One region of the uncultured Paenibacillus sp. genome, then DNA from elsewhere that is predicted to be linked to it. Evidence: predicted binding sites of a transcription regulator. Region 1 holds the regulator's gene; each other region holds the start of a gene.
The links. Region 1 encodes Rex, which represses fermentation and respiration genes when NADH is low (regulators of the CRP and FNR family bind a similar motif). Its sites were predicted from a motif close to TTGTGAAATATTTCACAA; they were not measured.
Positions count from the first base shown of each region.

Region 2: a site for Rex is predicted at 5,580-5,597, ahead of RWM61_RS05150 (DUF2249 domain-containing protein). Genes of this name have one in related genera too.
Region 3: a site for Rex is predicted at 1,703-1,720, ahead of RWM61_RS18845 (cytochrome c oxidase subunit 2A). Genes of this name have one in related genera too.

Region 1 is NZ_CAUPYC010000034.1:30,486-38,194, reverse strand. It holds gene RWM61_RS12290 (DUF5590 domain-containing protein) at 22-546, opposite strand; gene RWM61_RS12285 (amidohydrolase) at 543-1,853, opposite strand; gene RWM61_RS12280 (redox-sensing transcriptional repressor Rex) at 1,828-2,481, opposite strand; gene dinG (ATP-dependent DNA helicase DinG) at 2,478-5,360, opposite strand; gene RWM61_RS12270 (hypothetical protein) at 5,375-6,085, opposite strand; gene panD (aspartate 1-decarboxylase) at 6,246-6,629, opposite strand; gene panC (pantoate--beta-alanine ligase) at 6,649-7,518, opposite strand; gene panB (3-methyl-2-oxobutanoate hydroxymethyltransferase) at 7,493-7,709, opposite strand, start outside.
Region 2 is NZ_CAUPYC010000009.1:1,027-8,735, reverse strand. It holds gene RWM61_RS05180 (sensor histidine kinase) at 1-94, shown strand, start outside; gene RWM61_RS05175 (ABC transporter substrate-binding protein) at 96-1,391, shown strand; gene RWM61_RS05170 (response regulator) at 1,410-2,165, shown strand; gene RWM61_RS05165 (extracellular solute-binding protein) at 2,349-3,677, shown strand; gene RWM61_RS05160 (sugar ABC transporter permease) at 3,778-4,689, shown strand; gene RWM61_RS05155 (carbohydrate ABC transporter permease) at 4,706-5,542, shown strand; gene RWM61_RS05150 (DUF2249 domain-containing protein) at 5,663-6,196, shown strand; gene RWM61_RS05145 (hypothetical protein) at 6,215-7,444, shown strand; gene RWM61_RS05140 (metal-sulfur cluster assembly factor) at 7,490-7,709, shown strand, end outside.
Region 3 is NZ_CAUPYC010000089.1:7,216-14,924, reverse strand. It holds gene RWM61_RS18860 (hypothetical protein) at 1-193, shown strand, start outside; gene asd (archaetidylserine decarboxylase) at 267-1,058, opposite strand; gene RWM61_RS18850 (hypothetical protein) at 1,203-1,520, shown strand; gene RWM61_RS18845 (cytochrome c oxidase subunit 2A) at 1,778-1,891, shown strand; gene RWM61_RS18840 (cytochrome c oxidase subunit II) at 1,914-2,390, shown strand; gene RWM61_RS18835 (b(o/a)3-type cytochrome-c oxidase subunit 1) at 2,398-4,062, shown strand; TPP riboswitch at 4,153-4,259, shown strand; gene thiC (phosphomethylpyrimidine synthase ThiC) at 4,538-6,298, shown strand; gene RWM61_RS18825 (ThiF family adenylyltransferase) at 6,291-7,556, shown strand; gene thiE (thiamine phosphate synthase) at 7,540-7,709, shown strand, end outside.

The DNA of each region.
Region 1 (7,709 bases):
CCTGTTAGTTAGTCGGCAGCTTTACCCCGACGTTCTCACCGGAAGCGTATAAGTTACGATGTTCCGGCCGTCCTCAAAGCCGTAAAACGCATAATAATGCCGCTTCACATTCAACTCCCGGCTGTAGTACACTTCCCAAACCTTCTTTCCGTCCACGAGTCCCGGTCGGATGCGAATCAATTTCGCGTCGGGCAATTCCCTCAGCACATCCGCTTTCAATTGCGCGCGCGGGTAGCCGTCATCGGCTTTTACGGCCTCGGCGCCTTTCCCGGTTACCCAAACGAACAAGCGCTCGCCGGCTTGATCCGTGCCTTGAAACACCCAGGCCGTTTCCTCCCATACGAATTTGTCGGCCTTGGTCACTTCGGCGAGCCCGGTTTCGGCTTTCGCGGTCCGTTCGGCTGCCTGCTCTTCCTGCCGATAACCGGATTGAACCCACTGCATATACAAATTCAGCAGCAGCAGGATGAGGACAAGAGCCAAAATACCCAGCACCGTCCATCGCCTCGGCGTCATGAAGCCCGGTCGTCTGGTTCTCGCCCTCATATCGCCGAGCTCAGCCTTTCGTAGCAGCGCTGCGCTTCGACCCGGATTTTCTCCTCATCGAGCCCCGTGCAGCGCCGGTTGTCCACCACCTGGACGCCGTCGACCCAGACGTGGCGGACGTCCCGCCCGTTGCCGGCGTATACGAGATGGGATACCGGATCGGTGTGGGGATAGAAATGCGGCTGCTCAAAATCAAGCGCGATGAAATCGGCCTTCATGCCGGCCTTCAGCATACCGACACGACCCTGCTGCCAGATCGCCTTGGCCCCGCAGACGGTGCCCATCCGAAGCGCCTCAAGCGCCGGCACGGCGGTCGGGTCGCCGGACACGCCTTTATGGATGAGCGCCGCGAGGCGGATCTCATCGAACATATCCAGATTGTTGTTGCTTGCCGCGCCGTCCGTGGCAAGCCCTACCGTAATGCCGGCCGCCAGCATCGCCGGCACGCGCGCCACGCCGCTCGCCAGCTTCAGGTTGCTGGCCGGGTTGTGGGCGACGCCGACTCCCCGCTCGGCCAGAAGCACGATCTCGTCATCGGTCAGGTGGACGGCATGCGCGACCAGCGACGGACGGGAGAAGAAGCCGAGCTTGTCGAGATGCAGGGCGGGCCGCAGACCGTACTCGCGGACATTTTGCTCCACCTCGGCCGCCGTTTCCGACATGTGAGTATGCAGCGGCAGATCCAGGTCGTGGGCCGCCTGCACGAACTGCTCGATAAGGGCCGGCGGGCAAGTATAAGGCGAGTGAGGCGACATGACGGCCGTTATTCGCCCGTTTGCCTTGCCGTGCCAATTGCGCGCGAACCGCACCGCCTCGGCCAGCTTTTCCCGCTGCACATCCTCCGGACAGAGCCCGATCACACCGCGCATCAGCACGCCGCGCATGCCCGACGCTTCGACGACCTGCGCCACCTCATCCATATGGTCGTACATGTCGACGAAGGCGGTTGTGCCGCTTTTCAGCATTTCGAGCGCCGCCAGCGACGCGCCCCAACGTACGTCCTCGGCCGTATAGCGGCCTTCCATCGGCCAAATTTTCGCCGCCAGCCATTCCTGCAGCACCATGTCGTCCGCCACGCCGCGCAGCAGCGTCATGGCCGCATGCCCGTGGGTATTGATCAAACCCGGCATGAACAACAGGCCGCCGCCGTTCACCTTATGGGCGCCGTCGACAAGACTCCCCGGGTGCGCTTCGCCGATATACGCGATCCGGTCGCCTTCGACGACCAGATGCCCCTGCACGACCCGGCTCGCCTCGTCCATCGTGACGAACGTTCCGTTCTCAATCCACCACTTCTTCATCGCCATCCGCTCCGTTTTCCAGGTAATAGGCCAAGCTCAACAGCTCCGTCGTAAAATCCGCGTGGTGGATCCGCACATCCCCCTGCACCTTCAGGATCGCGGGCGCGAAGTTCAAGATGCCTTCCACGCCCGCCTGCACCAGCCGATCCGCCACGTTCTGCGCCTCGGCGGCCGGAACGGTTATGATGCCGATGCGGATTTGCAGCTCGTCGACCGTCCGCCTCAGCTCGTCCATCGGCTGGACGGTCATGCAGTTGATCCGGGTGCCCACCTTGGACGGATGCGCGTCGAATACGGCGACGATTTTCATGTTGTCCTTGATATACGTATTATAATTGCACAGCGCATGCCCGAGATTGCCCGCTCCGACCAAGCCGACGTTAAGCGGTTGATCGAGCTTGAGAATCTGGCGGATTTTCTCGATCAGGTAAGAAACGTCGTACCCGATTCCCTTGCGGCCGAATTCGCCGAAATAAGCGAGATCCTTGCGGATTTGCGCCGGGTTCAAGTCAAGCTTCTGTCCGAGTTCCTGCGACGATACCGTCTGCACCTCGCTGCGCAGCAGCTCGTTCAGCACATGCAAATAAATCGGCAGCCGTCTTACGACCGCCTCTGAAATCTTGATCTGTTTCACCGCTCTGCCCCCTCGCCGATTTGTACCGCCGGCTCCAGCCATTCTCTGATCCGAGGCACGATCTGGTCCAGATGCATGTGCTCGATCTTCGGACCCGGCAGCGAATACAAGAAGTATTTGCCGTAATACGTTTCAATAACACGGGTATCGTAAATAAGGACGATACCGCGGTCCTGCGCGGTTCTAACCAATCGTCCGAAGCCTTGCTTGAAGCGGATGACCGCTTGCGGCACGGACAGCTTCATGAACGGATTTTGCTTTTCCTGCTGCAGCATTTCCGCCTTCGCCTCAAGCAGCGGATGGTTCGGAGGCTGAAACGGAAGCCTGACGATCGCCAGACAGGTGAGCGCGTCGCCCGGAATGTCCACCCCTTCCCAGAAGCTGCTCGTTCCGAGCAGAACTGACGACTGCTGCTGCTGAAACCGACGGGTCAGCTTGCTGCGGCTGCCGCTGTCGACGCCTTGGCCGATTACCTGAATGCCGGCAGCGGCCAGCGCTTCCTTGAGCGGGTCGTATACCTGCCTCAGCATGCGGTATGAGGTGAACAGCACAAGCATCCGGCCGTTCGTTTCGAGCGCCGTTTCCGCCAGCGAGCGGACAAGCGCGCCGACGAACTCCGGATCGCCCGAGGCCCCCTTCAGCCCCGGGAAGTTGCGCGGAATGACGACGAGCGCCTGGTCACGGTAATTGAACGGCGACTCCAGCTGCACCGTTGCGAGCCGGCCGCTTTTGCCCGCTTCTTCCAGGCCGAGCTGCTCGCAGGCATACTGGAACGATTTTTGCACCGACAACGTTGCCGACGTCATGACGACGCTGCGCTTGACGTCGAAGAAATACTGTTTCAATTGGCCGCTCACGTCGGCCGGCACCGCGAACAAATGCACTGATTTGGCCTTGTAAGCGGGGCTTGCCTCCATCCAGTATACCGTACCGCCGTCATCGAGCCTGACGAAAGTCCGCAGCTCATCCCGGATTCGCGCCAGATCCTTGACGCTTCCGTTCATGTCCGTCAGCAGGCCCTGGATCGCGGTGTCGTCTATCCGGTCTTTCACATCCGCGGACAGCTTGTCGAGCGCCTTTACGATTTCGTTTAGGCCCGCATACACGTTCGCCTCCGCGGTCCGCACGTACGACCAGCCTTCCGGCAGCTTGTCGCTTTTCATCCGCACGACCGACTGCCCGGGTTCGGCTCCGTCTTTGACGGCGGCGGTCAGCCCGAAGAACAGATCGAACAGCTGATCCCAATGCTCGCGAACTTCGCCGAACACGGGCGCCGCCGCGTCGATCGCCTCCGCCCATGCCTGCGCGCGTTCGTCCCCTTCGGCAAGCAGCAGCAGCTTGAGCTGATGAATCATGCCGGTTCTCGCATCCTTGCACAATCGCTGCAGCGGGTGCGGAAGGCCGAAGTAGGACAGCTGCATCCCCAGATGCTTGCCGGCCACTTCCTCCAAATGATGCGCCTCGTCGACGATCAGGTGATCGTAAGAGGGCAGCAACCGATGGTCGGCGCGGATGTCGGTGAACAGCATCGAATGGTTCGTGATGACCACATCCGCCAGATTCGCCTCCTGCTTCGCCCGATGGTAAAAGCACCGCTTGAACCACGGACATTGCCGGTTCAGGCAGGAGTCGGCGTCGCTTGCCACCGTATCCCAGAAATCGCCGCCCCTGTTGCCGAGATTCAACTCCTCCTGATCGCCGTGTTCCGTCTCTCCCAGCCAAACGATCATTTGGGCGGCGGTAATCCGGTCCTCACCAGGCGATGCGAAATCGTGCATATTCACTTTGCCTTCAAACTTGCGGAGGCATAAATAATGGCCCCTGCCCTTGAAAACGGCGGCCTTAAACGGCACCGGGAGCACCCGTTGAAGCAGCGGCACGTCCCGCTCCCTCAGCTGCTCCTGCAGATTGATCGTATGCGTGCTGACGACTATCTTCTTGCCTTGTTGGATACCATAGTAGAGAGCGGGGATCAAATAGCCGAGAGACTTGCCGGTGCCGGTGCCCGCCTCGATCAGCAAATGCTTGTCGTCCTCCAGTGCGCCGTATACTTCCCGGAACATCCGGTTCTGCGGCTCGCGCGCTTCATAGCCCTGGACATGCTGCTCGAACGAGCTTTTCACTTGTTCCAGAAACGTATCGAAGTCGACTCGCAGCAGCAGTTCCTCCGCTTCGGCATCGTCATAGCGCGGCGGCGTTTCCTCCGTCCAGTCGCCGACCTTAAGCGTGAATTGGCGGAAGTAAGCGAATGCGTCCTCGTCGATCGACGTTTCCCGCTCCTTGCGCGTGAGCGCGTCCTTGACGATCCATGCCAGGTCCTCTTGCCCTTCTTCAAAGAAACGGGCGAGCCGCTGAAGCGTGAGAAGCGGGAGTGCCCGCAGCTTCTCGACGCACATCCGGAAAATGATCGCGGTCGCCATCGCGTCGCTGTCCGCCCGGTGATGCCGGTCGTGCGCGATGGCGAACGCTTCGGATACGGCCCCGAGCTGATACGATGTGAGCGAAGGGTACAGGATACGCAGCAAATCGAGCGTATCGAGCCGGCGGCCGGTAAACGGCACATAACCGCACCGGTCGAGCGCACTGTTCAAAAAACCCGCGTCAAAACCGACATTATGGGCGACAAGCAAGGCGTCGTCGAGCAACGGAATAACGTCCAGAAGGACGTCATCCAGCTCGGGCGCATCCTGTACATCGCCGTCCGCAATGCCGGTCAATTGGGTGATAAAAGGGGGAATCGGGACGCGCGGACGCACGAAGGACGCGTACGTTCCCGTCACGTTCAGCGCCTCGTCCAGCATCACGATTCCGACCTGGATAATATCGTCAACGGCCCCGCTGTTGCCGGTCGTTTCCAAATCCAATACTGCAAATTTCATTCGGTTCGATCCTCTCACATACAACTGAGTTCGGCGCTGCCGAAGTAAAGCGACAGCTTGCCGGCGCTCGACCTGCAGCTCGTCAGGTTGCGGGCGGCCCCGTCGAATGTCGGGTCGGCCTCGAACGCTTGCGCGAAATATTTCTCGGCCTGTTCCATGTTCGCCCGTACCGCCTGAATGCAGCCGAGCGCATTCAAGCCGAGCGCCTTCCATTTCGGATGGCTGGTCCAACGGACAATCAGCTGAAAATGGCGCTGCGCCTCCTCCCACTCGCGCAGGTGCAGGTGCGACATCGCCAAAAATAAACGGGCAACGACGGAATCGGGGCAAAAACGGACCGTTTGCCGAAAATGCGCGGCAGCCTCCCGGAACATCAGCAGGTTGAAATAACCTTGGCCGGCGGCCAGGCTGCGTTCCGCCTCTTCGCCGTCATCTGCGCCGCTCATCGCATGGCTTGCGTCCGGCGGTCCTATTGAAGCGTTCGCTTCCGAATCGGCCGCCGGGGCGAGGGGATCCTCCCCTGAATCTGCGGGCGCTCGGAACTGCCGCGCGCCCGCCAGCTTCTCCTCCAATTGCAGCCAGCCGTCGATCATCGAATCGCTCATCGATTGCAGGACGGCGAGCTGCTCCTCCATCTGTGCTCGCTGCTCGTCGGTGGCGCCGGGATAACGGATCATAATGTCGTCAAGCAGTTCGTTCAAGACGGCAAACACATGCTGGAGCATAGCACGCACCCCACCTTCACGAATGTACTCGCACGGCGCGGCCGGGACGTTCGCGGCCATCGCCCGAGTTATGCTCATTCTTTGTCAAGCGGGGCCGTTTCATACTCGGCGCGGCGCGTCACATCAAGCAAGCCGTCCCGTATTCCGGCGGCGCTGCTTGTTATAGGATGGTCGCGTGCTTCTCCTCCGTCATCGTCCGGACAGGGCGGTTGGCGGCGTCCATAATGGCCACCTTAGGCTTGTAGCCGCGCGCCTCCTCCTCCGTCATCAAGCCGTAGGAAATGATGATGACCTGATCTCCCGGCTGCGCATGACGGGCTGCCGCGCCGTTGAGGCAGATGACGCCTGAACCGCGCGGTCCCGGTATGACGTACGTCTCCAGGCGCGAGCCGTTATTATTGTTGACGACCTGCACCTTCTCGTTCGCCCAGATATCGGTCAGCTCCATCAGATCCTCGTCGATCGTGATGCTGCCCACATAATTCAAATTCGCTTCCGTGACGGTTGCGCGGTGTATTTTCGATTTCATCATCGTTCTGAACACAGGTTTCCCTCCCCTTACTTTATCCGAAAATCCGGTTGTCGATCAACCGGGTGCCGCCGAATTTGACGGCCAAGGCGACGATGATCCGGCTGCCCCGGCCGATGTGCAGCGCGGCGACGGAGTCGGGCGGCTGCAAATCCGGATAAGTCAATACCTCGACATAGTCGATCACGGCCAAAGGCGCCCGGCCGATATAGGCAACGATCCGCTCACGCAGCCCGGCTGCGTCGATCCCGGGCTCGGCCAGCCACTCCTCGGCTTTGCCGAGCGCCTCGTTCAGCACAACCGCCTGCTCCCGCTGCTCCGCCGTCAGGTAGACGTTGCGCGAGCTGAGCGCGAGCCCGTCCGGCTCGCGCACGGTCGGACAAGGCACGATCTCAACCGGCAGGTTCAGATCCTCCGCCATCCGTTCGATGACCGCCACCTGCTGCGCGTCCTTCAGGCCGAAATAGGCGCGGTCGGGCTGCACGATGTGAAAAAGCTTGCTGACGACCGTTCCGACCCCGTCGAAATGGCCCGGACGCGAAGCGCCGCACAGCCGGTCGGTCAGCTGCTCGACCAGCACTTTGGTGATGGTTTTCTTCGGGTACATCTCCCGCACATCCGGTGCAAAAAGCAGATCCGCGCCCGCCCGCCCGCATATGGCGGCGTCCCGTTCGGGATCGCGCGGATACCGTTCAAAATCTTCATTCGGCCCGAATTGCAGCGGATTGACGAACACGCTGACGACCGTCAAGCCGTTCTCGCCTCGAGATCGCTCAATCAGGCTTGCATGCCCTTCGTGGAGAAAGCCCATCGTCGGGACGAACCCGACCTTGCCTTTCGGGTTGGCCTCGCGCCATTCGCGAAGCCGCTCGCGCAGCTCACGAATGCTGGTGTAAGTCAGCATGCCGTTCGTTCTCCTTTCGCGCATCCGATCCCGTACCGCCGCCGTATACCGCGCCCTGCCGCTCCTGGCCGGGCTCGGAGAAGCCATGTTTGGGCTCCGGAAATTCGCGGCCCTTCACATCCCGCACGTATCGGCCGATCGCGTCGCGAACCGTCGTGCCGAGATCGGCGTACGTTTTGACGAACCGCTTC
Region 2 (7,709 bases), on a different contig from region 1:
GTTGATTTACGGCAAGGAATATGGCATTCGGTTGGCGAACAGTTCGCTCGGGGGACTTCGTGCCGAAGTTACGCTCCCGGTGGGAGGAGGCTAATATGCCGCAATTTCCGAAAATATGCGCGGCACTGGTTCTGCTTGGTCTAATACTTGCCGGTTGTACGTCGTACAAGGTGCCTGATGCCTCGAAGATTCGCAGCGTATCGGAAACCGGGCAGACCGAGCTGACCGTGTGGCTATGGCCCGGAACCGGTCTGGAAAGATTGATTGCCATCTACCAGCAGGAAAACCCCGATTTGAAGATCACCGTTCAAACCGGCGAATTCGAAGATGTGCATGACAATCTTCGTACGGCATTCGCGGCCGGTTACGGCGCGCCGGATATCAGTCTGATCGAGACGAATTATATCGACCGCTTCAAAACGGTTTCTTCCCGGTTTTACAACTTGTTCGATTACGGGGCAGCCGGCCTGCAAAACGTCTATCTGGATTGGAAATGGCAGCAGGCCCAGGGTGTCGACGGCTCGTTTCTGTTCGGTTTGCCTACCGATATCGGACCGCTCGCGATGATCTATCGCAAGGACATTTTCGCCGAAGCCGGATTGCCGACCGATCGCGAAGCGGTTGCTCGCCTCATTCGGACGTGGGATGACCTGATCGAGGCGGGAAAACGGGTGAAGCAAAGAACGGGCAAAGCGATGTTCGATAATTTGGGTAATGTGTACCGAAGCGTCGCAAGCCAGGCCGATATGCTTTATTTCGACAAATATACCGACAGCTTTATAGCCGAGCGCAATCCGATAGTGCTCCAGGCATGGAGATATGCCGCCGATGCGGCCGCCGGCGATTTGACGGCCAAGATCCCTTCCTGGATGCCGGAGTGGGAGGCCGGTGTAAACAAAGGCGAATTCGCCGTCGTATTGGCCCCGGCCTGGATGATGGGCCTCATCAAACAGAATGCGCCGGATGCCGCCGGCAAATGGGATATTGCGCAGCTCCCGGGAGCAGGCGGCAACTGGGGCGGTTCCTTCTTGACCATGCCCCGGGAAGGCGCTCATCCCGAGGAAGCTTATCAATTGATTCAATGGTTGACCGCACCGTCCCGGCAATTGGATGTTTTCGTGCAAAACGGCAACTTTCCTTCCACTCCCTCGCTCTTCGACGATGACAAAATAAAAGAGAAGAAAGACGGCTATTTCAGCGGAGCACCGGTCGGCATCATTTATTCGCAGGCCGCGAAAAAGGTGAAACCGCTTTATGAGGGACCATACGCTTATATCGCCACGAAAATTTTCAATGACGCGATCTGGCAAATGGAGCACCACTTGCTTTCTCCGGAAGAAGCTTGGCAATATGCGATCGATCGAACCGAACGTGAATTGGAGCAATATTGACGGATGGGAGGACGGGATATGAAGATCCTGATTGTTGACGACGAACCGCATGTGCGGAGCTCCATGTCGCGCGTTATCCGGCTGCATGATAAGAAGTACGATGTGGAGGAAGCGGAGGATGGCCGGGAAGCGGTTGAACGGCTTGCGCGGCAGCCGGTAGATCTTGTGATATCGGATATTCGTATGCCCGATATGGACGGTCTCAAACTGTCCCGATATATGAAGCGCCATCATCCCGATACGTTCATGATTTTGCTTACCGGCCATGCGGATTTTGAATATGCCCAGCAAGCGATTCGCGTCTCGGTTTTCGATTATTTACTGAAGCCGGCCTCGAAGGAAAGCATATTGGAGCGCGTCGATACGGTGGAGGAACTGCTTGCCGAGCGCAGACGAAATGAAAAACTGTACCCGATCCATAACCAAAGATTGTTGGAGAAACGGGTGACGGTGCCCCGCCTGGTGAGGCAGACGTTCGATTATATTGAAGCCCATTATACGAAGGACATTACGCTCGCTTCGCTTGCCGAACAATTGGAAGTGAATCCGAATTATTTGAGCGGCTTGTTGAAAGCCAAAACGGGGCATACGTTTACACACCACGTGACCCGGTTTCGTCTGGAAAAATCGAAGCAGCTGCTGACGACCACGAATCTCAAAATCTATCAAATCTGCGAGAAAGTCGGTTACGTCGATCAGGCCTATTTCAGCCGTTTATTTAAAAGCACGGTCGGTATGACCCCGTTCGAATATCGCGATGCCCACTTGACGTAGCGTTCGGGACGTCCCTCGTACATGATCCGGTCTGGCGGTTCATGTACGAGGGATATTTTTTTTGGAATAATCTGAATTGCGTCCAAAAAATCTAAGTCCAGCCACATGGAATGATGAATGCGTTTTCATTATGATTCAGATAGGCGCTAATCCACGCGCACCTATTTTAAAGGGGGAATCAGGGTGGTAAAACGGCTTTCTGTTATGGTTGCATGTCTGATGCTTGTCTTCTCGCTTGCGGCTTGTTCATCCGGCTCGAATAACGCGGGGAGCAAGGGGGAGGGCAATCCGGCGAATGAGGAAGCTTCCGGAGCCGCCCCCTCAGGGAATGCGGACAAAAAAGTGAAGCTGACGGTTTGGCTATGGCCGGGCATGGGCATAGAAGAACAGATGAAACAATACGCTGCCGAGAATAATATTGAACTGGATATCCAGCTTTCTCCGTTCGCCGACGTTCATAACAACCTGCAAACCGCTCTGGCCGCAGGAAGCGGAGCGCCCGACATTTCGGCGGTGGAAGTGAAAGTCATCGAGAGGTTCAAGAGCAATCCGGAGCAGTTCTACAACTTGCTTGAATTGAATGCTGAAGATCTCGAAAGCGATTATATGGATTGGAAATGGAAGCAGGCCATGACAGGCGACGGGGCTAACCTGCTTGGCATACCGACGGATATCGGGCCGATGGCAATGGCGTACCGTACCGACGTGTTTGAGAAAGCCGGCCTGCCCACGGATCCGGCGGAGGTAACCGCACAAATCAACACGTGGGATGCTTTTATCGAAGCCGGCAAACAAGTTCGCGCTAAAGCGAATGTCGGCATGATCGACAATGCGGCCAGCCTTCTTACCGTAATGGTCGGCCAAGGTGACGAGAAATACTTCAAACCGGACGGCACCATGATTCTGAAGGACAATCCGCAAGTGAAGAAAGCCTGGGACTACGCCAACAAAGCCATTGAAGCGAATATTACCGCCAACGTCGACACATGGTCTACCGAATGGGGAACAGGAATGACAAAGGGCGATTTCGCGGTTCAGCTGGCGCCGGCATGGATGATGGGCTTCATGAAAACCAACGCTCCGGATGCAAAGGGCAAATGGAATATCGCATTGATGCCGGAGGGTTCGGGCAACTGGGGCGGCTCGTTCCTGACCATTCCGAAGCAGTCCAAATATCCGCAGGAAGCATACAATCTGATCAAATGGCTGCTTTCGCCGGAGCAACAGCTTGTTACATTCCAGAAAAACGGCAACTTCCCGTCTACTCCTGCCTTGTTTGAGACGGAGGATATCCAAAACTTCAAGGATGAATATTTCTCGAATGCTCCGGTCGGACAAATTTACTCGGAGGCGGCGAAGCTTGTGAAACCGGTCTATGAAGGTCCGGATTCCCAAACGGTGGAGGATACACTGAATAAAGCGATTACGAGCGTGGAAGACAAGCAGGCAAAGCCGGACGACGCCTGGAATACCGCCGTCCAGGATATCGAAAGACAATTGTCGCGCAAATAAGAGGCATGGCGCAGGAGGTTGATGTTCGTGCATCGGCCTCCTTTTCCATCACGGGCACGCGTGTAAACGGGAAAACTTTATTCCGACGGGAGGCAATCCAATGCTGGCCAAGCCGCTGAACCGGAGATTAAATCAGCGAATCAGAGACCACCTGAATGCGTATTTGTACATTTCGCCGTTCTTCATTCTTTTTGCCGTGTTCGGCGTATTCCCGATGTTCTTTACGGCGTGGGTTTCGCTGCACAAGTGGAATATCGTCGGCGCGAAAACGTTTATCGGATTGCAAAATTATAGATTCATTATGGAAGATCCGTATTTTTGGAAGTCGCTTTACAATACCTTCAGCATTTGGTTTCTGTCCACGCTGCCGCAGCTGTTCTTTGCCTTGATTCTGGCCTTTCTGCTGAATCAGTCCATGCTGAAAGGCAGGGAATTTTTTCGGATCAGCGTATTTCTGCCCAACATTACCTCGGTGGTTGCCGTAGCCATCATTTTCGGGGCGCTGTTCGGTCAGCATTACGGCTTGATTAATTACGTGCTTTCCTTGTTCGGAATCGACCCGATTGATTTCCGAAGCTCCGTCTTGGGAACCCACCTGGCTATCTCTTCTATGGTCATGTGGCGGTGGACCGGTTACAACGCGATTATCTATCTGGCAGGTCTCCAGAGCATTCCGAACGATCTGTACGAGGCGGCCACGATCGACGGCGCTACGAAACGGCAGCAGTTCTTTTTCATTACGATTCCGCTGCTGCGGCCGATGATCATCTTTACGATCATTCTTTCAACCATCGGCGGAATGCAAATTTTCGCTGAACCGTTAATGTTCTCGGGCGCCGGAGGCGGTTCGCAAGGGCAAGGTTTGACGATCACGCTTCTGCTCTACGAAGAAGCGTTTGCACGACAGGCGTTCGGCTATGCATCGGCAATCGCATGGATGCTGTTTTTCATCATCGTGGCCTTCTCGCTCGTCAATATGTTCTTTGCCAAAAAACTTCAATCTGCAGACTAGGGGGATGGACAGGAATATGACCAGAGTATCACCATCATTCAACTTGGGACGAATCGCTTTTTATTCGTTTCTCATTCTCGTTACGGCGTTATCCGTGTTTCCGTTCTATTGGATGTACATCATCGGATCGAACGTGACGGCTGCGATCAACCAATTTCCTCCGGCCATGATCCCCGGCGGCAGATTCATTGAAAACCTGATTAAAGTATATGAAAATGTAAACTTCAACAAGGCATTGATGAACTCGTTTTTCGTATCCGCGACACTGACGGCAGGCGTTTTGTTTTTCTGTTCGTTAGCCGGCTTCGCTTTTGCCAAACTGAATTTTACGGGACGAAACATGCTGTTTGCATTTCTGGTAGGTTCGATGATGGTGCCGGCCCAGTTGGGGCTTATCCCCTCTTATATGATTATCAGCAAACTGGGGTGGCTTGACGATCTGAAAGCGGTAATTATCCCCGGTATTGCAAATGCATTCGGCATTTTCTGGATGAGACAGTATATTTCCTCCAGCGTTCCGAATGAGCTGCTTGAGGCGGGACGGATCGACGGCTGCTCGACTTTTCGCCTGTTCTGGAGTATTGTCGTACCTGCCATCAGACCGGGCTTTGCAACGTTGGGAATCATCACGTTCATGGGGTCGTGGAACGACTTTCTATGGCCGCTTGTCGTCCTGAAGGACCGCAGCGTTCATACGGTGCAAATCGCGCTGAAAAATTTGAACGGCGCTTATTATCAGGATTTCTCCATGATTTTGGCCGGCACCGTTCTGGCTACGCTGCCGATTTTGGTTATTTTCCTTCTGTTCAGCAAGCAATTCATTTCGGGGCTGACGGAAGGCGCGGTGAAATAAGGGCTGCCCATGCCCGCAAGCGGTTTATCGGCGAAAAATGTGAGGCGCGTCACAAACTTTGCTCCGGGTTCGGCCTACAATGAGAGCAGCTAGTGAAAACATTCTCAAGGAGGGCTAACCATGCGGGCAGAGCCGAAAACGGTCGAACTGGATGTCAGGCCGCAGCTTCGCAACAAGCTGGAGCCGTTCCAGCTTATTATGGATACGGTCAAAACGTTGGGCAAGGATGACACGCTCATCCTGCACGCCACATTCAAACCGACGCCGCTTCTCATGCTGATGAAAGGGAAAGGCTATCGGAACGCGGTTCGCCGGTTAGCAGACGATCATTGGATCACAACCTTCGTGCACAAAAGCCGCGCGCTGCCGGACGAAGCGGACTTGCCGGCGGACGATTCGCAACCGGACGCGCACGAGGGGGATGCGGCGGGCGAGCCCGACACCTTCGTTCTCGACAATCGCGGGCTGCAGCCGCCGGCGCCGATGACTCGCACGCTGAAGAAGCTCGAGCAGGTCAAGAAGGGCGACACGGTTATCATTCACAACGACCGGGTCCCGGTGTTTCTCCTTGAGGAGCTGCAATCGCTAGGCTATGCCTATGAGATTGAGGAGCAGCAGGATGGATCCGCGAAGGTGGCCATCCGCAAGTCGTAATCCGGGAGTGAGAAGCACATGTTTCGATTGCCGTTCGCGTTTATTGTCACGGGGATGATCAGCTTCGTCCTGTTCCATCTGCTCACGCTCGCCGATTTTGCGGGATGGATCGCCGGCGAGCCGGAAAGCGCAAAAGGCTGGTTTCACGTCCATTTGCTCGTGCTCGGGTGGGCGACGATGATAGCCATGGGCGCTGTCTACCAGCTCATCAACGTCGTCCTGCAGACTGAACTGCACAGCCGTAAACTGGGCTGGATCCATTACGGGCTGTTCACGGTCGGCACGACCGGCCTGCTGGCAGGGTTCCGTACCGTCCAAACGCAGTGGATCGCATCGTTCGCCGTATTGGCTTTTGCCGGCATCATTCTCTTCGCGTGGAACATAGGGGCGACGTTATGGAAAGCGAAGCAGTGGAATCCGGTTACGATCAGCGCCGCCTGCGCCGTCGGCTATCTGTGCCTGACCGCTCTAAGCGGCATGATGATGGGGCTGGGCTTCCGGTTCGATATCCTCGGAGAGCTTCACGAGCGCTGGTTGGGCACACACATCTGGCTCGGGACGGTCGGCTGGTTCGGCCTGCTGATTACGGGCTTCAGCTACAAATTGCTGCCGATGTTTTATTTGGCCCACGGCTATCCGGTGAAGCTGCAGCAGTGGGTGATCATGGCATGGAACGCCGCGGTGCTGCTCGGCGCGGCGGGCTTTTTGACCGGCACCCGGATGCTCGTCGGCGCGGCTTTGCTGCTCCTGACCGCCGGGCTTGCTTTCTACAATATTCATATTTCGCAAATCGCCAGGCACAAGCACAAGAAAACGCCCGGCGCCGGCATCAAGTGGACGGTTTGGTCAGCACGGCTGCTGCTGGCGGTCTGCGCGGCAAGCACGGCTGCGTACCTGTTCAACCCGAAGCTTGCGGCGGATGAGAGGATCGTCGTGTTTGTCCTGTGGGTGTACCTGTACGGGTGGGTTGCGATTACGATGATGGGCTATTTGTCCAAAATCGTCCCGTTCCTCTGGTGGACCCATAAATACGGACCGGACGCGGGCAAGAAAAAGGTGCCGACAATGGGGCAACTGCTCGCGGAAAAGCCGGTTCATACGGGCCTGTCCGTTGTGGCGATTGGTTTGGGCGGACTGCTGGTCGGACTTGGCCTGGATATCGCCTCCGTCATCACGGCGGCGGGGAGCCTGCTGTCGGCTGCGGCGATCGTCTATATGCTTATGATTGCCCGCGTGTTTACGAGATAGGGGCAGCTGCAAAGAATGACCTGGGAGGCGATGACCGTGAACGGCATGACGCAACATTCGGAAATGATCGACCGTATGATGGAACGCTTGGGCGAGGTATACGATCCCGAGCTGGGCATCAATATCGTGGATCTCGGACTGGTGTTCGACGTCCGGTACAACGAGGGCGGGGCGCACGTCGTGATGACCCTGACGACGCCGGGCTGCCCGATGCATGACATGATGGTGGGCGGCGTGGAAAGGGCCCTGAAGGAACTGCCGGAGG
Region 3 (7,709 bases), on a different contig from region 1:
GGACAGCCTGGAACGATACGATGCGTTTCGTTCGGCTTGCGCGGACGCGGGCGTCGTATGGGCGGACAGCGCAAGGCTTTGGCTCGGGCAGCCGCCGCGGCCGAGCGCGCTTTTCGGCTTCGCCCATCTGGACGAGGGCCGGCTCCGTGAAGCGGTCGAGCGGACGACCCCCGTGTGGAGCGCTATGAAATAGAAAGCGCTATGCCTGCACGTTGCGACGTGACAGACATAGCGCTTTAATAGCTTGCGAATCGTGCCGGTGCCGGTCAGCCTTCCGTCTTCAGAATGCCGAGCGCTTCGCCCATCCGCACCTTGGAGCCGGGCATCAGGTCGCCGCGCAGCGTGAACGAATCGTCCTCCATCAGCAGGACGACGGTGGAGCCGAACTCGAACCAGGCGAACTCGCCGCCGCGTTCCGTCCGATCGGACCAAGGCTCGACGTAACGGATGCTGCTGACGTTCATCGCGCCGACCTTGACGACCGCCACCTCCACGTTTTTGTGACGGATATAGGTGATCAACCGCTCGTTGCGGCTCAGCACGCGCTTCATATGGCGCAGGCCGAATTCGTTGACCGGATACACGCGGCCGGGCACATGCTCCCGCTCCACGATGACGCCGTCCACGGGGGCATGAATCCGGTGATAGTCGGTAGGGCTAAGATAGAGAACGACGCAGTAACCGTTTTTATAATTTTCGGTGCGGGGGGAACGCGCAAGCAGCTCCTCGACCGTATAATCCTGTCCCTTGATGTTGAGAATGGTGCCGGCGTTGACCGGTCCCGCCCCCGTAATCAGCGCGTCGACCGGACTGACGAGCACATCCTGCCCGGCATCGACCGTTCTCGCGCCGGCTTTCAGCCGCCGCGTGAAAAATTCGTTTAGGGTGCCGTATTCATGCAGCTGTTTCTCCGCTTCGTGCACCGCTATGCCGTACATTTTGGCGAATCGCGGAATGAGCCGGCGGCTTGCGGGGGATTGGGCGAACCGTCCGGTTAATCGCGAAATCCATTTGCGCGAGCCAAGCTCGGTCATCGACCGCAGCAACCATCTGGTCATTCGACTTTCTTCACGTCCTCTCTGACTTTTCAAGCCTTAGTGTGACATAACCTCAGGGACAAATCAATAGACGGAAGCGGTTCCCGCTTCGCCCGGATTCGGTTTCCCGCACAGGCGGGCATTCATAAACAGGCGGATGTATGAATGGTATTCGATCCGGCGATGCTGGCGGAAGAGGTGATGAAGATGGTATGGCTGATGGCGGCCGGCCTGGCCGCGGGGACCGCGCTGCTGTGGTGGATCAGGCGGATGAGCATGAGGGCCTTGAAGGCGACGGATTGGGCGGGGGCAGCGGCGTTGTTTGCGGTGTTCGCGATCGCGGGGGAGAGCGTGGCGGCTACGATCCTGCACGATACCGTGTTCATGACGGAGGTGCACAGGTTTTTTGCGAATCCGTTTTTTCTGATCGGCGCCGGGTATCTGGGGCCGTTCCTGCTGGCGAAAATGCTGGAGCGCAAGTGAGGCCTCCGGCGCCGGCCGCTTTCATAAACATGAATGAAGACGTATTTCAACCTGTTCCGGGAAGGGCAGGTTATTTTGTTTTTATAAGAATACGCCGCGGAGCTTTGCTTCTCTTTTTCGGGGTTATTGTGTCGTTCGTCGCTGTGACTGCCGTCACAAATCCGTCGCAATTATTGGCGGCCGTGTGATTTCCCTCACAACTTTACGCCCTTTTCGGCACGTACAATCGGGGCATGAGACGATGGGAGGGAACGCTCGTGAAAAAGGAACGGGATCCGCAGCTCAAAGGCGCATTCGCCGCCGTACTGCTCCTCGGTTTCATCCTGGCTGCGTCTTGGACGGCCGTCTATTTGCTTTTCATTAACCGATAAATCAAGGGGGGTCCGAACCAACATGCACATTCACAAGCTTGAAAAAATTTGGCTTGCCATCGGCATCGCGATGCTCGTCGTATTCCTCACCGTGCTCGGCGTATCGGCATTCGCGCAAGGCATGCAGCCGCCGAGCGGCAAGCAGCAGGCGATCGATCCGGCGAAGGCGGCGGAGACTCCGCCCTTCGACAAGCCGGGCCTGAGGCAGATCGGGGATAACCGGTACGAAGCGGTCATGCTTGGCTTCGCGTTCGGCTTCGAGCCGCGCCAGCCCATGGAAGTTCCCGCCGGAGCGACGGTCGACTTCGTCGTGACGGCTACCGACGTCGTCCACGGCTTCGCGATTCCGCGCACCAACGTGAACATGATGGTCGTTCCGGGCGAGGTCAGCCGCGTCACCCATACGTTCGACAAGCCCGGGGAGTATTTGATCCTCTGCAATGAGTACTGCGGAATCGGGCATGAATACATGCAGACGAAAATCGTCGTGAAAGGGTAAAATGACCATGCAAATGACAGCTTCCAATGGGACGCACAGGCCTTTCGACCGCCGCGACAGCGCCCTGGTGCTCGCGCACGTGCTTTTTGCCTTTGCCGCGTTGCTGATCGGCGGCATCGCCGGCCTGCTGCAGGGCCTTGTCCGCGGCGGAATGGTAACGCTGCCGGCGAACATCGGCTACTATCAGCTTCTGACCGCGCACGGCGTGCTGATGGCACTCATTTTTACAACATTTTTCATCATGGGCTTCATCTACGCGGGCCTGGCCAAAACATTGGGCGGGCATCTGCTCGACAGCGCAAGACGCCTCGGCTGGGCAGGCTTTGCGATCATGGGGCTGGGCACCGTGCTCGGCACGATCATGATCCTGCTCAACAAGGCGACGGTGCTGTATACGTTCTATGCGCCGATGAAAGCCGACTCGTTGTTCTATATCGCACTGGTGCTGATCGTCGTCGGCAGCTGGATCAGCGGCGCGGGCATGATCCGCAATTACAGCTATTGGAAAAAAACGCACAAGGGCCAGACCTCGCCGCTGTTCGCCTTCATGGGCATCGTGACGATGGCGCTGTGGCTGATCGCGACGCTCGGCGTTGCCGTGGAGGTGCTGTTCCAGCTGCTGCCCTGGTCGTTCGGCTGGGTCGACACGGTCGACGTTGTGCTGAGCCGGACGCTGTTCTGGTATTTCGGCCATCCGCTCGTCTACTTCTGGCTGCTGCCGGCTTACATGTGCTGGTACGTATGCGTGCCGAAAATGATCGGCGGCAAGCTGTTCAGCGATTCGCTTGCACGGCTGGCTTTTCTGCTGTTCCTGCTGTTCTCGATTCCGGTCGGCTTCCACCACCAGCTTATGGAGCCTGGTATCACGCCGTTCTGGAAATACCTGCAGGTCGTGCTCACCTTCATGGTCGTCATCCCGTCCCTGATGACCGCCTTCTCGCTGTTCGCCACGTTTGAGATGGCCGGACGCAAGCGCGGAGGCACAGGGCTGTTCGGCTGGCTGCGAAAGCTGCCCTGGAAGGACGCGCGTTTCTTCGCGCCGTTTATGGGAATGGTCATCTTCATTCCTGCAGGGGCAGGCGGTCTTGTCAACGCGAGCAACCAGATGAACGCGGTCGTGCACAATACGCTTTTTGTAACGGGGCATTTTCATCTGACGGTGGCGTCCAGCGTCGCGCTGACCTTTTTCGGCATTGCCTATTGGCTGATTCCTGCCGTAACCGGGCGCAAGCTGACGGCGAAATTGCACCGCTGGGGCATCATCCAGACGATCGTCTGGGCGGTCGGCATGTTCCTGATGTCGGGAGCGATGCATCTGGTCGGCCTGTTCGGCGCGCCGCGCAGAACGGCGTACACGACGTACCAGGGCAATCCGGAAGCCGCCGCCTGGATTCCCTATTACGTAACGGTCGCCGTCGGGGGCGTGATCCTGTTCGTCGGCGTGCTCATTCTGGTCGGCATCATCATCGGGCTGCTGCGCGCGCCGAAGGGCGAGGAGGAGTTTCCGATCGCCGAAGCGGAAGCGGATGCGGCGCCTACGCCTCGTTACCTCGAGCGCTGGAGCGTCTGGATCGGGATTGCCGTCGCGCTTATCCTGATCGCCTATACGGTGCCGGTGATCGATATGATCAGCAGCGACGCGCCGGGCGCGAAAGGGCTGGTGACGTGGTAGCCGTTGGGCAATTCGACACCCGGCAAATCAACGACAACCCGGCAAGTCAAGGGTTGACAATAACGAAGGCTTACGTTTATAGTCTAAGCATGTATCCACTAGGGGCGCCCCCCGCGGGCTGAGATAAGGCGAAACGCCTTGGTCCCTTCGAACCTGATCTGGGTTATGCCAGCGTAGGAAAGTGGGAATATGCCCGGCCATCCGTTTCACGCAGCCGCTTCCGTCCGGCGCGGAGCAATCCGCGCGGAAACCTTGCGGCCGCCGCCGCCCGCATGTTTCAGCCGCTTCCTCGCCGAAGCGGCTTTTTTGCGTCCCTGAGGGCGCGGAAGGCCCCTTTTCCGGCGAGCGGAGCGGCGCGGACGGCGGCGTGCCGGCTTGTGATCGAAGACGCGGCGGGCATAGACGTCACGGCTCGCGGCCGTGACTCCCTCTTGCCTCCTGGTGGATAACGACTTGTATCCTAGGAGGTATTTTTATGTCCATTTTAACGACTCCACTGCCGGGCAGCCGGAAAACGTACGTGAACGGACCGCGCGGGGATGTGCGTGTTCCGATGCGGGAAATCGCGCTTGAGCCGAGCTCGGTGCGCGGAGAGGAAATTCCGAACGAGCCGGTGCTCGTCTATGACGCAAGCGGTCCTTATACGGATCCGTCTTACACGGCCGACGTCCGCAAAGGGCTGCCGGGCTTGCGCGAGGGCTGGATTGCCGAGCGGGAGGACACCGAAACGTATGAAGGAAGAACGCTTCGTCCGGAGGATAACGGCTTCCGATCGGCGGAGAAGGCGGAGGAGCTCGGCGCGGAACGGTTTCCCGGGCTGGACCGGAAGCCGCTGCGCGCCAAAGCCGGCGGCAATGTGACGCAGCTGCACTATGCCCGCAAAGGGATCGTCACGCCGGAGATGCAGTTCATCGCCGTGCGCGAGGGGATGGATCCCGAATTCGTGCGTGCGGAGGTGGCGGCGGGCCGCGCGGTCATTCCGGCGAACGTCAATCATCCCGAGAGCGAGCCGATGATCATCGGGCGTCATTTTCACGTGAAAATCAACGCCAACATCGGCAACTCCGCGGTTGCCTCTTCGATCGAGGAAGAGGTCGAGAAAATGACGTGGGCGACCCGCTGGGGCGCGGATACGATTATGGATCTGTCCACGGGACGCAACATCCACACGACGCGCGAGTGGATCGTTCGCAATTCCCCCGTGCCGGTCGGCACGGTGCCGATCTACCAGGCGCTGGAGAAGGTGAACGGCGTGGCGGAGGATCTGACGTGGGAAGTGTTCCGCGATACGCTCATCGAGCAGGCCGAGCAGGGCGTCGATTACTTCACGATCCATGCGGGCGTGCTGCTTCGTTACGTGCCGCTGACGGCAAAGCGGGTGACCGGCATCGTCTCGCGCGGCGGCTCGATTATGGCGGCCTGGTGCCTGGCGCACCACAAGGAGAACTTCCTGTATACGCATTTTGAAGAGATTTGCGAGATCATGAAAGCCTACGACGTGACGTTCTCGCTGGGCGACGGCCTGCGGCCGGGCTCGATCGCCGATGCGAACGACGAGGCGCAGTTCGCGGAGCTGGATACGCTCGGCGAGCTGACGCAAATCGCCTGGAAGCACGATGTGCAGGTAATGATCGAGGGACCCGGCCATGTGCCGATGCATCTGATCAAGGAGAACGTCGACCGCCAGATGGAGGTGTGCGGCGAAGCGCCGTTCTACACGCTCGGACCGCTGACGACCGATATCGCGCCGGGCTACGACCACATTACGTCGGCGATCGGCGCCGCGATGATCGGTTGGTTCGGCACCGCGATGCTCTGCTACGTAACGCCGAAAGAACACCTTGGCCTGCCGAACAAAGAGGACGTCAAGGACGGCGTGATCGCCTACAAAATCGCGGCCCACGCGGCAGACCTCGCCAAAGGGCATCCGCGCGCGCGGATGCGCGACGATGCGCTGTCCAAGGCGAGGTTCGAGTTCCGCTGGCGCGACCAGTTCCATCTGTCGCTCGATCCGGAGCGGGCGATGTCCTATCACGACGAGACGCTGCCGGCGGAAGCGGCGAAGTCGGCGCATTTCTGCTCGATGTGCGGGCCTAAGTTCTGCAGCATGCGGATTACCCAGGACATCCGCGACTACGCGGAAAAGAACGGCCTCGACACCGAAGAAGCGATTGCGGCCGGGATGAAGGAGCAGTCGGAGTCGTTCAAGGCCGGAGGCGGCAAAATTTATGCGTGAGGCCGCGGCCGGTTTGACGGGGATGGAAGAACCGGCTGCGGAATGGCGCGAGCGTTACTCCCGCCAAATCCGGTTTGCGCCGATCGGCGAAAGCGGACAGCGCCGGCTGGGCGAAGCCGCGGTGCTGATAGTGGGCGCCGGGGCGCTAGGCGCCTCGCTGGCGCAGCATATGGTTCGCGCCGGCGTCGGGCTGGTCCGGCTCGCGGACCGCGATTACGTCGAGCCGAGCAACCTGCAGCGGCAGGTGCTGTTCGACGAGGAGGACGCGCGGCTGGCGCTGCCGAAAGCCGTCGCGGCGGCCCGCAGATTGCGCGGCATCAACAGCGCCGTGACGGTTGAGGAGCATGTGGCCGACGTCGGCCGGCGGGAAGCGTCGGAGCTCACGAGGGGCGTGGATCTCGTGCTTGACGGGACGGATAATGCGGCGGCCAGGCTTGCGTTGAACGATGCCTGCTACAGCCGCGGCATTCCGTTGCTGTACGGCGGTGTGACCGGCGCGCAGGGAATGAGCGCGGCGTTTATTCCCGGCGAGACGGCATGCCTGCGCTGCGTGATCGGCGGAGAGGACGGCGGCGATGGCGAGACGTGCGATACGGCGGGCGTGATTTCGCCGGCGGTCGAGCTCGTAGCCGCGCTTCAGGCGGGTGAAGCGTTGAAGTGGCTCGCCGGCAGGCGTGAGGCGATGCGCGGCACCTGGCTTTCGGCGGCGCTGTGGCCTTTTGCGGTTCGCGAGATGAGGCTGCCCGCGCCGCAGCCGGATTGCCCCGTATGCGGCGGGGAACGGCCGGCATCGGTGGAACGCGATGCGCCCTCAGGCGGCGATCGGGAGCCCGCGGATCGCCGCGACCGGGTGACCGCAAGCGGCGGTCGGGCGGTAGGCGGCGTCGACCGGGAAGCGGGAAGCGTCGACCGAGAGGCGGATAGCAGCGGTCGCGCGGCGGGAAGCGGCGACACAAGACAAAGCTTCGCCGCGGCGGCCCTGTGCGGACGCGATACGGTGCAGGTGACGACAGGCCGGCCGCTGGAGCTGGACGCTTTTGAACGCCGCTGGCTGTCCGCGGGCGTCGCCGTCGACCGCAATCCTTATTTGCTCCGGGCGTCGCTTGACGGGGGCGTTCGGCTTGTTCTTTTTCCGGATGGGCGCGTACTTGTTCAAGGCACTTCGGACATTGCGGAGGCGGTTCGTCTATGCGGCGAATACGTGAACGATTATGAAACGGAGAGGGAGGCTGGCATTCGACATGGCGTTGGAACGTGATTTTTCCCTCTATGTCATCACAGGTGAAAACAATCATCCCGGGCGGTCGATGATAGAGGTGATGGAAGCCGCCTTGGCCGGAGGCGCCGATATCTTGCAGCTTCGCGACAAGACCGCGGCGCCCGGCGAGCTTCTGGAGAAGGCGCGGGCGCT